3 regions of the Arthrobacter sp. PM3 genome follow, and region 1 is predicted to be linked to each of the others. Evidence: riboswitches for the same ligand, from Rfam matches in the RefSeq annotation. Region 1 holds a riboswitch; each other region holds the start of a gene.
What was found. Region 1 has a riboswitch for thiamine pyrophosphate ahead of thiC (phosphomethylpyrimidine synthase ThiC). Riboswitches for the same ligand answer to the same signal wherever they lie in the genome.
Positions count from the first base shown of each region.

Region 2: it holds a riboswitch for thiamine pyrophosphate, as region 1 does, so the genes downstream of both, CFN17_RS07065 (bifunctional hydroxymethylpyrimidine kinase/phosphomethylpyrimidine kinase) here and thiC (phosphomethylpyrimidine synthase ThiC) in region 1, are expected to answer to the same signal.
Region 3: it holds a riboswitch for thiamine pyrophosphate, as region 1 does, so the genes downstream of both, thiO (glycine oxidase ThiO) here and thiC (phosphomethylpyrimidine synthase ThiC) in region 1, are expected to answer to the same signal.

Region 1 covers NZ_CP022314.1:3,844,466-3,848,638, forward strand. The annotation lists gene CFN17_RS17560 (VOC family protein) at 1-98, opposite strand, end outside; gene CFN17_RS17565 (amidohydrolase family protein) at 179-1,261, opposite strand; TPP riboswitch at 1,342-1,449, shown strand; gene thiC (phosphomethylpyrimidine synthase ThiC) at 1,445-3,298, shown strand; gene CFN17_RS17575 (alpha/beta fold hydrolase) at 3,372-4,106, opposite strand.
Region 2 covers NZ_CP022314.1:1,528,961-1,533,133, reverse strand. The annotation lists gene CFN17_RS07070 (Rne/Rng family ribonuclease) at 1-1,823, shown strand, start outside; TPP riboswitch at 1,938-2,035, shown strand; gene CFN17_RS07065 (bifunctional hydroxymethylpyrimidine kinase/phosphomethylpyrimidine kinase) at 2,027-3,649, shown strand; gene rplU (50S ribosomal protein L21) at 4,036-4,173, shown strand, end outside.
Region 3 covers NZ_CP022314.1:4,271,844-4,276,016, forward strand. The annotation lists gene CFN17_RS19390 (thiazole synthase) at 1-763, opposite strand, end outside; gene thiS (sulfur carrier protein ThiS) at 769-1,005, opposite strand; gene thiO (glycine oxidase ThiO) at 1,002-2,306, opposite strand; TPP riboswitch at 2,301-2,419, opposite strand; gene thiE (thiamine phosphate synthase) at 2,446-3,141, shown strand; gene CFN17_RS19410 (ferritin-like fold-containing protein) at 3,194-3,865, opposite strand; gene CFN17_RS19415 (RNB domain-containing ribonuclease) at 3,907-4,173, shown strand, end outside.

The DNA of each region.
Region 1 (4,173 bases):
TGGTAATAATCGGTCATGACCTTCATGTCGCCGACCTTGAGCATCACGGTGCCCATGGTGAGTGCGGCAGGAAGGAGATCCTGGGCTTCTGCAGTCATCGAAACTCTCCTGGGTTCTGCAGCCACCGGACTTCGGCGGTCTTGCATAGAGTTAAATTACTTGAAGCTTCAATTTATTCCTAACGGATGAGGAGCCCCCGCAGCACCACGTGCTGCAGCTCCGCCAGGGTGCCAAGGTTCTGCCGCGGGTCCTCGGCGCAGACCAGGACATCGGCGCTGGCCCCTTCGGCGATCCCGTCCGCCCCGAGCCAGGTCCGCGCCGACCAGCTGGCGGCGTCGAGCGCGGCGGCCGCCGTCAGGCCCGCGGCGTGCAGGGCCCGGACCTCGTCCGCGATCCGTCCGTGCCGGATCACGCTGCCGGCGTCCGTGCCGGCGTAGATGGCCACCCCGGCCTCGTGGGCTTCGAGGATCCGCTCGGCCCTCCGTTCCCACAGCGAGCGCATGTGCGCGGCGTAGCGCGGGAACTTGGGCGCCGCCCTGGCGGCGATGTCCGGGAAGGTGGCGATGTTGATCAGGGTGGGGACGATGGGTACGCCCTGCTCCACGAAGCGCGGCAGGTGACGCGGCAGCAGCCCGGTGCCGTGCTCGATGCAGTCGATCCCGGCGTCGAGCATGTCATCGAGGGTGTCCTCGGCGAAGCAGTGCGCGGTGACACGGACCCCTTCATCGTGCGCGGCCCGGACGGCGTCCCTGACCGTCCCGGCGGGAAAGCCGGCGGCGAGGTCGCCGGCGTCGCGGTCGATCCAGTCTCCTACCAGTTTGACCCAGCCGTCTCCTGCGAGGGCCTGCTTGCGCACGGCCTCGACCAGTCCTTCAGGCTCCACTTCGACGGCAAATCCCCGCAGGTAGCGCCGGGTGCGGGCGATATGCCGGCCGGCGCGGATGAGCCGCGGCAGGTCGGTGCGCTGCTGGAGCCACCGGGTGTCATGGACGGCGCCGGCGTCGCGGACCAGCAGCGTCCCGGCGTCGCGGTCCGTCACGGCCTGGGCCTCGACAGTGTCCTCGGGCACGTCGCCGTCCGGTCCGAGGCCGATGTGGCAGTGGGCGTCCACGAGGCCGGGGATGACCCAGCCGTCGAGCACGTGGTCCGGCGCGGCAGCGGGCCGGCGGAACGTCAGGAGCCCGTCGACGGACCAGAGGCCGTGGCGGACGGTGGCCGGGCCGGTGAGGACGGGGCCGCTGAACTCGATGATGCCGGTCATGGTTTAAAGCCTAGCCCCGGGCGGCCATCCGCGGTCCGCGTCACACTCCGCGGGACTGCGGCGCAGCGTGATAGCTTCGTCTACGACCACACGGGTGCCCTTGCAGGGGCTGAGATCGGGCTGACGCGGCCTGCGACCGTTGAACCTGTCCGGGTAATGCCGGCGAAGGAAGTGAGTAATCCTTTGAGCACCACAGAAACACAGCACAGCCCTGCCCAAAACCAGCCCGTCCGCACGGAGGCAGCCGACCAGCCGGCCACGACCCAGCCGGCCCCGACCCAGTCGCTGAAGTCCCAGTCGCTGAAGTCCCATTCGCTGGCCTTCGACACGGACCCGGAGCACGGCATCCGCGTCCCGGTCACCGAGATCGCCCTGGAGCCCTCGCCGGGCGGCGCACAGAACCCGCCGTTCCGGGTCTACCGCACGGCCGGGCCGGGCAGCGACCCGGTCGTGGGCCTCGCGCCTTTCCGCAGCGAATGGATCGCCGGGCGCGGTGACACGGAGCCGTACAGTGGCCGGGAACGGAACCTGCTCGACGACGGCAGGTCCGCCGTCCGCCGCGGCGCCGCCTCGGCCGAGTGGAAGGGCGCCCCGCCGGTGCCCCGCCGCGCCGTCGAAGGCAGGACGGTGACCCAGATGCACTACGCCCGGCAGGGCGTGATCACGCCCGAAATGCGGTTCGTGGCGGTGCGGGAGAACTGTGATGTGGAATTGGTCCGCAGCGAGGTGGCGGCCGGCCGGGCCATCATCCCCAGCAACATCAACCACCCCGAGTCCGAGCCGATGATCATCGGCAAGGCGTTCCTCGTGAAGATCAACGCGAACATCGGCAACTCCGCCGTGACCAGCTCCATCGCCGAGGAGGTCGACAAGCTCCAGTGGGCCACCCAGTGGGGTGCGGACACCGTGATGGACCTCTCCACCGGGGACGACATCCACACGACCCGTGAATGGATCATCCGCAACTCCCCCGTCCCCATCGGCACCGTCCCGATCTATCAGGCCCTGGAGAAGGTCAACGGCGAGGCGAACGCGCTGACCTGGGAGATCTTCCGGGACACCGTGATCGAGCAGTGCGAACAGGGCGTGGACTACATGACCATCCACGCCGGGGTGCTGCTGCGGTATGTGCCGCTGACGGCCAACCGGGTCACCGGCATCGTGTCCCGCGGCGGGTCCATCATGGCCGGCTGGTGCCTTGCGCACCACCGGGAGAACTTCCTGTACACCCACTTCGATGAGTTGTGCGAGATTTTCGCTCAGTACGACGTCGCGTTCTCGCTCGGGGACGGGCTGCGGCCGGGCGCGACGGCGGACGCCAACGACGCCGCGCAGTTCGCCGAACTCGACACCCTGGCCGAGCTGACGCAGCGGGCCTGGGAGTTCGACGTGCAGGTCATGGTGGAAGGTCCGGGGCACGTGCCGTTCCACCTCGTCCGGGAAAACGTGGAGCGCCAGCAGGAACTCTGCAAGGGAGCACCCTTCTACACGCTGGGTCCGCTGGTGACCGACATCGCGCCGGGCTATGACCACATCACCTCAGCGATCGGCGCCACCGAGATCGCCCGCTACGGCACGGCCATGCTCTGCTATGTCACACCCAAGGAACACCTGGGGCTGCCGAACAAGGACGACGTGAAGACCGGCGTGATCACCTACAAGATCGCGGCCCACGCCGCCGACCTCGCCAAGGGCCACCCCGGAGCCCACGAACGCGACGATGCCCTGTCCAAGGCACGGTTCGAGTTCCGCTGGCGGGACCAGTTCGCCCTGTCCCTGGACCCGGTGACGGCCGAGGCATTCCACGATGAGACGCTCCCCGCCGAACCGGCGAAAACGGCGCACTTCTGCTCCATGTGCGGGCCCAAGTTCTGCTCCATGCGGATCAGCCAGGACATCCGCAACGAGTACGGATCCGCTGATTCACAGGCAGCGCTGGCCGAAATGGCCGCCGGGATGCAGGCCAAGAGCAACGAGTTCCTGGCCTCCGGCGGCAAGGTCTACCTGCCCGAACCCACCGTCGGCGTGCAGGCCTAGTTCTGCAGTCCGGGCGCCCTCCCTGCGGGGGGGGGCGCCCGCGGTCCCCCGGCGCGCAGTCCCGGGGTGAAGCCTAGGACGCGCGGGCGTGCTGGTGCCGGCTGACCTCGGCAATGAACGAGCGGATGGCCCGGTCCCCTTCGGCCGAGTCCTGGGGCCGGTGCCCTCCGGCGGCGGTGCGGTGCAGCGCGCCGGTTTCGCGCAGGTACCCGGCGATCTCCTCGTACAGCGGTTCCCAGCCGCCGGTCAGGACCAGGGTCGGCACCCCCGGGACGATCTGCAGTGGCGCCTCCCACGGCGGCGCCTGCAGGCGCAGCCGGCGCGCGGCCCGGCGGGCTTCGGGGGTGGTGGCCCCCGGGGCCTCGGCGGAGAACGCCCGGCGGATGAACTCGCGCTGGAAGTCGTCGTCGCTGAGGTTGTTCCGGACGTCGAAGAGGGGCTGCATGAGGGCCCGGTGCGCGGCGGTGGCCGGGAGCTCCGCGGTCAGGGACAGGCAGGCCGGTTCCACCAGGGTCAGGGACCGGACGAGGTCGGGGCGTTCGACGGCGGCCATCATGGCGGCGATGGCACCTTGTGAATGCGCTACGACATGGCCGCCGGACTCGCCGCGGCCGTCGTCGGCCAGGGATGCCAGGACGATTGCGGCGTCGGCGGTGAAGTCGGATTCGAGCGGTTCCGCGGCGGCGTCGAAGCCGTGCCGGCGCAGGAACAGGGCGTCGTAGTCCAGTGCCATCCCGTGCTGCTTTGGCCACGCGGCGGCGCCGAAGCTGCCGTCCCCGTGGACGAAGACTACGCGCTGCTTGAACATGGTCTAACCCTATGGCACTTCAGGGCTGATGCCGCCGGCGACACAGCGGCGGCGGCATCAGCCCTGT
Region 2 (4,173 bases), 2.0 Mb from region 1:
TCAACTGGGACGCCGTCAACCTCGAGGGCAAGCAGCGGCGGATCGAGAACGCGCTCAAGTCCGGCGACTCCGTCCTGGTCCAGGTCACCAAGGACCCGGTCGGCCACAAGGGCGCCCGGCTCACCAGCCAGATCTCGCTGCCGGGCCGCTACCTGGTGTACGTGCCCGGCGGCTCCATGACCGGCATCTCCCGCAAGTTGCCCGACGTCGAACGCAACCGCCTCAAGCGGATCCTCAAAGACCGCCTGCCCGAGGACGCGGGCGTCATTGTCCGCACCGCGGCCGAGGGCGCGTCCGAGGAAGAACTGACGCACGACATCAACCGCCTCCGCGCACAGTGGGAAGGCATCGAGAACCAGTCGACGTCCTCGAAGATCCTGGCCCCCGAGCTCCTCTACGGCGAGCCTGACCTGACCATCAAGGTGGTCCGTGACGTCTTCAACGAGGACTTCTCCAAGCTGATTGTCTCCGGCGAGGAGGCCTGGGACACCATCGAGGCCTACGTGACCTACGTGGCACCGGACCTGGTGGGCCGGCTCGAGAAGTGGACCAAGGACACGGACATCTTCGCGGCCTGGCGCATCGACGAGCAGATTCACAAGGCGCTGGACCGCAAGGTCTTCCTGCCCTCGGGCGGTTCCCTGGTGATCGACCGTACCGAAGCCATGACCGTGGTGGACGTCAACACCGGCAAGTTCACCGGCTCCGGCGGCAACCTTGAGGAAACTGTCACCAAGAACAACCTCGAAGCGGCCGAGGAAGTCGTCCGGCAGCTGCGCCTGCGCGACATCGGCGGCATCATCGTGATCGACTTCATCGACATGGTGCTCGAATCCAACCGCGACCTCGTGCTCCGCCGCCTGGTGGAATGCCTGGGCCGGGACCGGACCAAGCACCAGGTGGCCGAGGTGACTTCGCTGGGCCTCGTGCAGATGACCCGCAAACGGATGGGCACCGGGCTGCTGGAAGTCTTCGGCGAACAGTGTGAAGCCTGCGCCGGACGCGGCGTCGTCACCCACGACGAACCGGTCGAGCACCGGCGCGCCAACACGGTCGCGGCGGAGCACTACGTCCCGCGGACCGAGGCCCAGCCTGCCGCCCGCACCGAGCGCAAGAGCCGCCGCCGCGGCCGGGGCCAGGGCCCGGAGTCCGCTCCGTCCGCACCGGCCGCCGCCCACCCCGAGCCGACCGAGGCCGAAAGCCACGCCAAGGCCGAAGCCACCCGCGCCGCGCTGGCGAAGGTCGCCGCCGCGGCCCACGCCGCCCACCTGCACGACGGGGAAGCTGCCGCGGCCAGCGAAGCGGGGGCCCGCCAGGCCGCCGTCGACGCCGTCAGGAAGCTCGCCGAGGTTGAAGCCGCCGCCGGGGAAGCATCTGGCGAAGCTCCCGGTGAAGCCCCCGCCCGGCCTGCCGCCGTGCTGACCTTCGGCGGTGAGCAGGTTGCGCTGCCATTTGTTGAGCACGCCGACGACACCCCGGCCCCGGCGCTGAGCCTGGATCTGCTGACCGAAGCCTTCGCCAACCTGGGCGAGGCCGAGGCAGCCAAGCAGGACGAACCCGAGGCTGCCAAGCAGGACGAGGCCGCGCCGGCAGCGCGTGCTGCGGAAACCACGGCACCGCGTGCCCGCCGCGGCCGCCGCAACCGGAGCGCCAGCCGCGCCCAGGGCGCAGCCAACGAGACCTCGGTGGAGCACCACGAGGCAACCGGGCATGCTGCGGCCGGCTCGGTCCACGAGGCGAAGGCGCCCGCGGCCCGGCCGGTTGTCCCGGCCGGCAGCGAGCCGATCATCCTCGGCGTCGGCGTCCCGGCATCGGAGCTGTAAAACCTCAGCACTGACCCGGCGGGCCCGGGCCGGAGCAGGCGTAACAATACGTCCGCTCCGGCCCGGGCCCGTCCTGCCGTTAACTGGCCCGGCCCGGGTCAGCGGTTAGGCTGGAACCCTGACACGGGGTGCCGCGCATTCGGCCGGCTGAGATCCAGACCCGTTGAACCTGTCCGGTTAGCACCGGCGAAGGGATGTCTGACATGACCTCACCCTTGAAACAGTCCGGTTTTTTGCCCGCTGATTCTCTGTCGTCCGGGCCTCGCCCAGGGTTTCAGCCGTCCGAGCCCGTCCGCGTTCCGCGCGTGCTGGCCATCGCCGGCTCCGATCCTTCCGGCGGGGCCGGGATCCAGGCCGACCTGAAGAGCATCGCGGCCCACGGCGGCTACGGCATGGCGGCCATCACGGCCCTGACGGCGCAGAACACGCGCGGCGTGCGGGCCGTGCATGTACCTCCGGCCGGGTTCCTCACCGCGCAGCTGGACGCCATCAGCGATGACATCGGCATCGACGCGGTCAAAATCGGCATGCTGGGCGACGCCGCGGTGATCGATGCCGTGGGCACCTGGCTGGAGAAGGTGCGCCCCGCCGTCGTGGTCCTGGATCCGGTGATGGTTGCCACCAGCGGTGACCGCCTCCTGCAGGAATCGGCCGAGGCGGCCCTGCAGTCACTCCTGCCGCTGGCGGACCTCATCACGCCGAACCTTGCCGAACTCGCCATCCTGCTCAAGGAACCGGTCGCGGGGGACTGGGCCGAGGCCCTGGCCCAGGGCAAACGCCTGGCTGCGCTGACCGGCACCACGGTGCTGGTGAAGGGCGGGCACCTCGCCGGCAGCACCAAGGACGACGGCGACCACAACGACGGCGCCGCACCGGCCGGGGAGGGCTGCCCGGACGCGCTGGTCAACACCGGGGGCCTGCTGGGCCAGGAGACCGTGGTGGTGCCGGGGGAGCGGATCGCCACGACCAACAGCCACGGCACCGGATGCTCCCTGTCCTCGGCCATGGCGACGGTGCAAGCCAGGACGGGGGACTGGGAGCAGTCGCTGCGGGAGGTCAAGCCGTGGCTGCTCGGCGCGCTCCGCGAAGCCACGGTCCTGGACGTCGGCACAGGGAACGGTCCGGTCCATCACTTCCACCACGTGCAGGGCCGCGCAGCAAGCATGGGACCGGCTGAGGGCGAGTTCGCCGCGGCCCTGCGTGCCGGGGCCTCAGCCGACCTCGACGCCATCTACGCCCTGGACTTCATCCGCGGACTCGCCGAGGGCACGCTGCCCGAGCACGAGTTCGCCTACTACCTGGCCCAGGACGCCATCTACCTCAATGGCTACGCCCGGGTCCTGGCCCGAGCCGCCGCGATCGCTCCGACCGAGGCCGAGCAGCTGTTCTGGGCCCGCTCTGCGCAGACGTGCCTCGAAGTGGAGTCCGAGCTGCACCGTTCCTGGCTCAGCACCCGCCCCGCACAGGCCGCACTGGGACCGGTCACGAAGTCCTACGTGGACCACTTGCTGGCCGCGTCTGTGTCCGGCAGCTACGGGGTGCTCGTGGCGGCGGCCCTGCCGTGCTTCTGGCTCTACGCCGAGGTCGGCGCCACCCTGCACGCGGAGTTCCTGGCCGGGGGCGCCCCGGAGGCGCACCCCTACGCCGACTGGCTGCGGACCTACGCCGACGAGGACTTCGCCGCCGCGACCCGGCAGGCCATCGCGTTCACTGACGCGGCGGCCCGGCGGGCCTCCGCCGGCGAACGGGAGGCCATGGCCTTGGCGTTCCGGCAGTCCTCGCGCTATGAAGTGCAGTTCTTCGACGCGCCGAGGCTCCACGCCTGACCCGGCCGGCGCCCCGCAGCCGGTACGATGGTGGGGCACGGTTCCGGCAGTCGTTGCGGCACCACAGGTTAGAGGGCACAGGGCTTAAGGCCACTGAGCCGGACATTGTGGTGCTTATCACGGACTACCCGCCGGAACCAGCCTCATTTGCGGCCGAAGGCGAAATTAGCGTATTCTAGATCTTCGGTGCTTACGCCAACACTTGGGTTATACCCCTGAGAACTGTCCGCTTTGGAACTCCAAATGGATCAGTCGCGGGGATAGCTCATGGGTTCCCCCGGGGAATCCACCGGCGTTGAGGCACAGCGTGAGCCGGTCCAAAAACTTTGGTCCCAGGTTCCGCACGCAAATCTAGTAATAAACGTCGAGAGAAGTGAGTCCCCCAAGTGGTGTACGCGATTGTCCGCGCAGGCGGCCGCCAAGAGAAGGTTTCCGTTGGAGACTTCGTTACCCTGAACCGCGTCGCCGGTGGCGCCGGCAGCACCATTGAGCTGCCCGCACTGCTCCTGGTTGACGGCGAGAAG
Region 3 (4,173 bases), 430 kb from region 1:
CCAGCCTGCCCGCGATGACGGCGTGCCTGAACGCCTCGCCCATGACGGCGGGATTCTGCGCCCGGGTCACGGCCGTGGCGAGCAGCACGGCGTCGCAGCCCAGTTCCATCGCCAGGGCAGCATCCGAGGCCGTGCCGATCCCGGCGTCGAGCACCACGGGAACCGATGCCCGCGCTACGATCAGCTCGATGTTGTGCGGGTTCAGGATGCCCAGTCCGGTGCCGATCGGGGCGCCAAGCGGCATCACCGCCGTCGCGCCGAGGTTTTCCAGCCGGAGGGCCAGCACGGGATCGTCGTTGGTGTAGGCAAAAACCTTGAACCCGCGGGCCACGAGCTGTTCGGTGGCGTCCACGAGTTCCACCGCGTCCGGAAGCAGGGTGTGCTCGTCGGCAATGACTTCGAGCTTGACCCAGTCCGTCTCCAAGGCTTCGCGGGCCAGCTCCGCGGTGAGGACGGCGTCCTTGGCGGTGAAGCAGCCGGCCGTGTTGGGCAGCACCCGGATGTTGTGGTCCACCAGCAGCTGGAACAGCGAGCCCGTCTCCGCCGGTGAATAGCGGCGCATCGCCACCGTGGTCAGTTCCGTCCCGGAGGCCAGCAGTGCCGCGCCCAGCCCGTCCAGGCTCGGCGCGCCGCCGGTGCCCATGATGAGGCGCGAGCCAAGTGTCACGCCGTCGACCACGAACGGGTCGGCGGCCGTTGCCGCAGGGGACCCGGCCGGTGTGCCGGCAAGAGCCGTCGGTCCGGCAAAAACAGTCTCGTTCATGGTGCTCATCCTCCCTGGACTGCTGTGACGAGTTCGACGTCGTCGCCCTCGGCGAGCGCCGTGGCGTGCCACTGGCTGCGCGGCACGACTTCGGCGTTGCGGGCCACGGCGACGCCGAGCTTCCTGCCGTCCGCGGCGCGGCCGTCGGGGCCGATGCTCCGGCCGGTGAGCTCGCTGACAAGGGCGCTGACGGAGGCGCCGTCGGCGACGCTCTGCTCCGTTCCGTTCAGTCTGATGTTCATGCTGCTTCCTTGTTAGGGCTGTCCCCGGACGCATCCGGGATTCGGGAAAAACGGTCGGGGCGGAACGCGGACCAGCGCGGGTCCGCTGTCCCGTCCATGAGCTCGCGGCAGACGGCGGCGGCCGCCGGCGTCAGCAGGACGCCGTGCCGGAAGAAGCCGGTCGCGATGATGAGCCCGGGGATATCCCCGCCACCACGGCCGCGGACCGCGACCCGCCCCAGCAGCGGGGCGTTGTCCGGCGTGCCCGGACGTGCCCGCGCCGTGGCTTCCAGCAGCTCCAGCTCCGCCACGGCGGGCACCAGTTGCTGGGCGTCGCGGAGCAGCTGGTACACGCCCCCGGCGGACACTGCCCGGGGATCGGTCGGGCCGTCCTCGCGCTGGGTGGCGCCGATCACCACGGTGCCGTCCTGCCGCGGGACGATGTACACGGGCACCCCGCGCACCATCCCCCGCACCGTGGCGGTCACCAGCGGCCGCAGATGGGCGGGCACCCGGAGCCGGAGGATGTCGCCGTAGACCGGCCGCAGCGGCAGCGCCAGGCCGTCGGGCAGGCCCTCCAGGCCGGGCGCGCCGAGCCCGTTGGCCACGATCGTTTCCGTGGCCCGGATGGTACCGCCGCCGGCCAGCCGGACTCCCGTGACGGCGCCGCCGTCCCAGAGCAGCCCGGCCGCGCGGCGCCGGACCAGACTGCCGTGGCCCTCCGTGCCCAGCAGGCCGGCGAGACGGGCGATCAGCAGCCGGGGATCCACCTGGTGGTCTGCCGGAATGTCGAAGGCACACGAGATGCCGGGGCTCAGCAGCGGTTCGCGGCTGCGGGCCTCGCGCACGGTCAGGGGGTCGACGGTGAGGCCGCAGGCCCGCTGGACCTCCCTGAGGTCCGCGAGCGCGCGGCGGTCCGCCGCGTCGGCACCGACGGCGAGGGTCGGCGTCCTCTGGTACCCCGTGCCGGCCGCGGACTCCGGAGCGGTGGCACCGGCGTCGATCCCGGCAGCGAACCCGGGCCACAGCCGGGAGGACTCCAGCATCAGTTCCAGGAGTTCTTCCTCCTGGTAATGCAGTTCGCTGACGGGCGCGAGCATCCCGGCCGCGGCCCAGCTGGCCCCGCTGCCGGGTGCGTCATCGATCAGCACGACGGAGCGGCCGGCGCGGCCGGCCTCGAACGCGATGCCGTGGCCGATCACCCCGCCGCCGATCACGGCGACGTCGGCGGTGCAATCCCCGGCGGCATCGGGTCTGCTGTCATAAATCCGGGAAGCGGCGTCATCTGCGGGCTCGGCTTCACGGCTGGCTCCTGGACCCATAAAAAAATTCCTTCCCTACGCCGGTACTAGCCGGATCAGGTCAAGCGGTCGGCTCTGACGCCCTCTCAGCCGTTGCAGCGGCATTGCCGCTGCGGGCTCCCGCGGTATGCGCCCAGTTTAGAGGAACTAGGCTGGTCCCATGACCCAGGACGCCATCCACACCACCGCCCGCCTCTACCTGTGCACCGACGCCCGCCGGGACCGCGGCGACTTCGAGGCCTTCGTGGACGCCGCTTTCGCCGGCGGGGTGGACATCATCCAGCTGCGTGACAAGTCGCTCGAGGCGGCCGAGGAACTGGAATTCCTGGAGGTCCTGCAGGCCGCGGCGCAACGCCACGGCCGGTTGTGGTCCGTCAATGACCGGGCGGACATCGCGTCCCTGTCGGGGGCGCCGGTGTTCCATGTCGGGCAGAAGGACATTTCGCTCGGTGCCGCCCGCGGTTTCCTCGGCAAGGACACCGTGATCGGGCTGTCCACGCACAGCCCGGAGCAGGTGGACGCGGCCATCGCGGCCTCGCCCGGCCGCAAGGGCCTGGATTACTTCTGTGTCGGGCCCGTGTGGGCCACCCCCACCAAGCCGGGACGCGCCGCCGTCGGCCTCGACCTGGTGCGCTACGCCGCCCGGGCGATCGAAAAGGCGGACGCGGAGGGAACCGGCACGGTGGACGGGGTGGTGCCCTGGTTCGCGATCGGCGGGATCGACCTCGGCAACGTGGAGCAGGTGGTCGACGCCGGCGCCCGGCGGATCGTCGTGGTCCGGGCCATCACCGACGCCGATGATCCGGCACACGCTGCGGGAGCGCTGCTGGCGGCACTGGACGCCGCGGACGCCTGAGCGCGTCGGCCAGAACGCTCCGGGCGGGCCGCGCCGGGCAGGCCGGCCTGGCTTACGCGGCCAGTCCCAGCCCCGCCATCCGGCGTGCGTGGTTCGCCGCGAGTTCGGCCGCGAGACCGCTGGCCATGTCCTTGGCAGCGTCGTCGTCGAGACCGGACAGGCCGCCGAGGAGCGCGTGCTCGATGCCCACCCGCTGGGCCTGGGTCAGGGCTTCGCCCAGCAGGCGCCGGGCCCACAACGCCAGGCGGGAAGCCAGCCGCGGGTCATCGGCCAGGGCCGCCTTGAGGCGGTCCCGCAGCACGGCCGTGGATGTTTCCGCGGACTGGATCTGTTCGATCAGTTCCCGGGTCCCGGCGTCGACGTACCGGGCGACGGCCCGGTAGACGTCCGCGGAGACGGTGTCGATCACGTAGGCCTTCATGAGCGATTCGTACCAGTCCGCCGGGCGGGTGCGCTCATGGAAGTGGTCCACGGACGGCTGGAACGGGAGCATCGCGGCCTCCGTGTCCAGGCCCATGGCCTCGAGCCGGCTCCGGACCAGTTCGTAGTGCTGGAACTCCACCACGGCCATCCTGCCCAGCACCGCGCGGTCATGCAGCGTAGGCGAATACCGGGCATCGGAGGACAACCGTTCGAAGGCCGAGAGCTCGCCATAGGCCATCACTCCCAGCAGATCCGCGAGGAAGCTGTTGTAGCGGGCAGGATCGTCCGGACTGGCGCTCATCTTTCAAGACTAATGGCGGAAATCGGGCTACCCTGATTTTCGTGTCCCATCATCGCCTGACCCCGAGTGTCCACGAGCAGCAGAACCAGCTGGCCGCGGCACTCAAGGCGCTGCGCACGACCCTGGAACTGCCCGGTCCGTTCCCCGAAAACGTGCTCCGCGACGCCCGGGCCGCGGTGGCCGAACACAAGCTGCCGGACCTGGACCTGACGCATGTGGAGTTCGTGACGATCGATCCGGCGTCGTCCACGGACCTCGACCAGGCCCTGTTCATCGAGCGCAGGGGTGCCGGGTACAAAGTGCTGTAC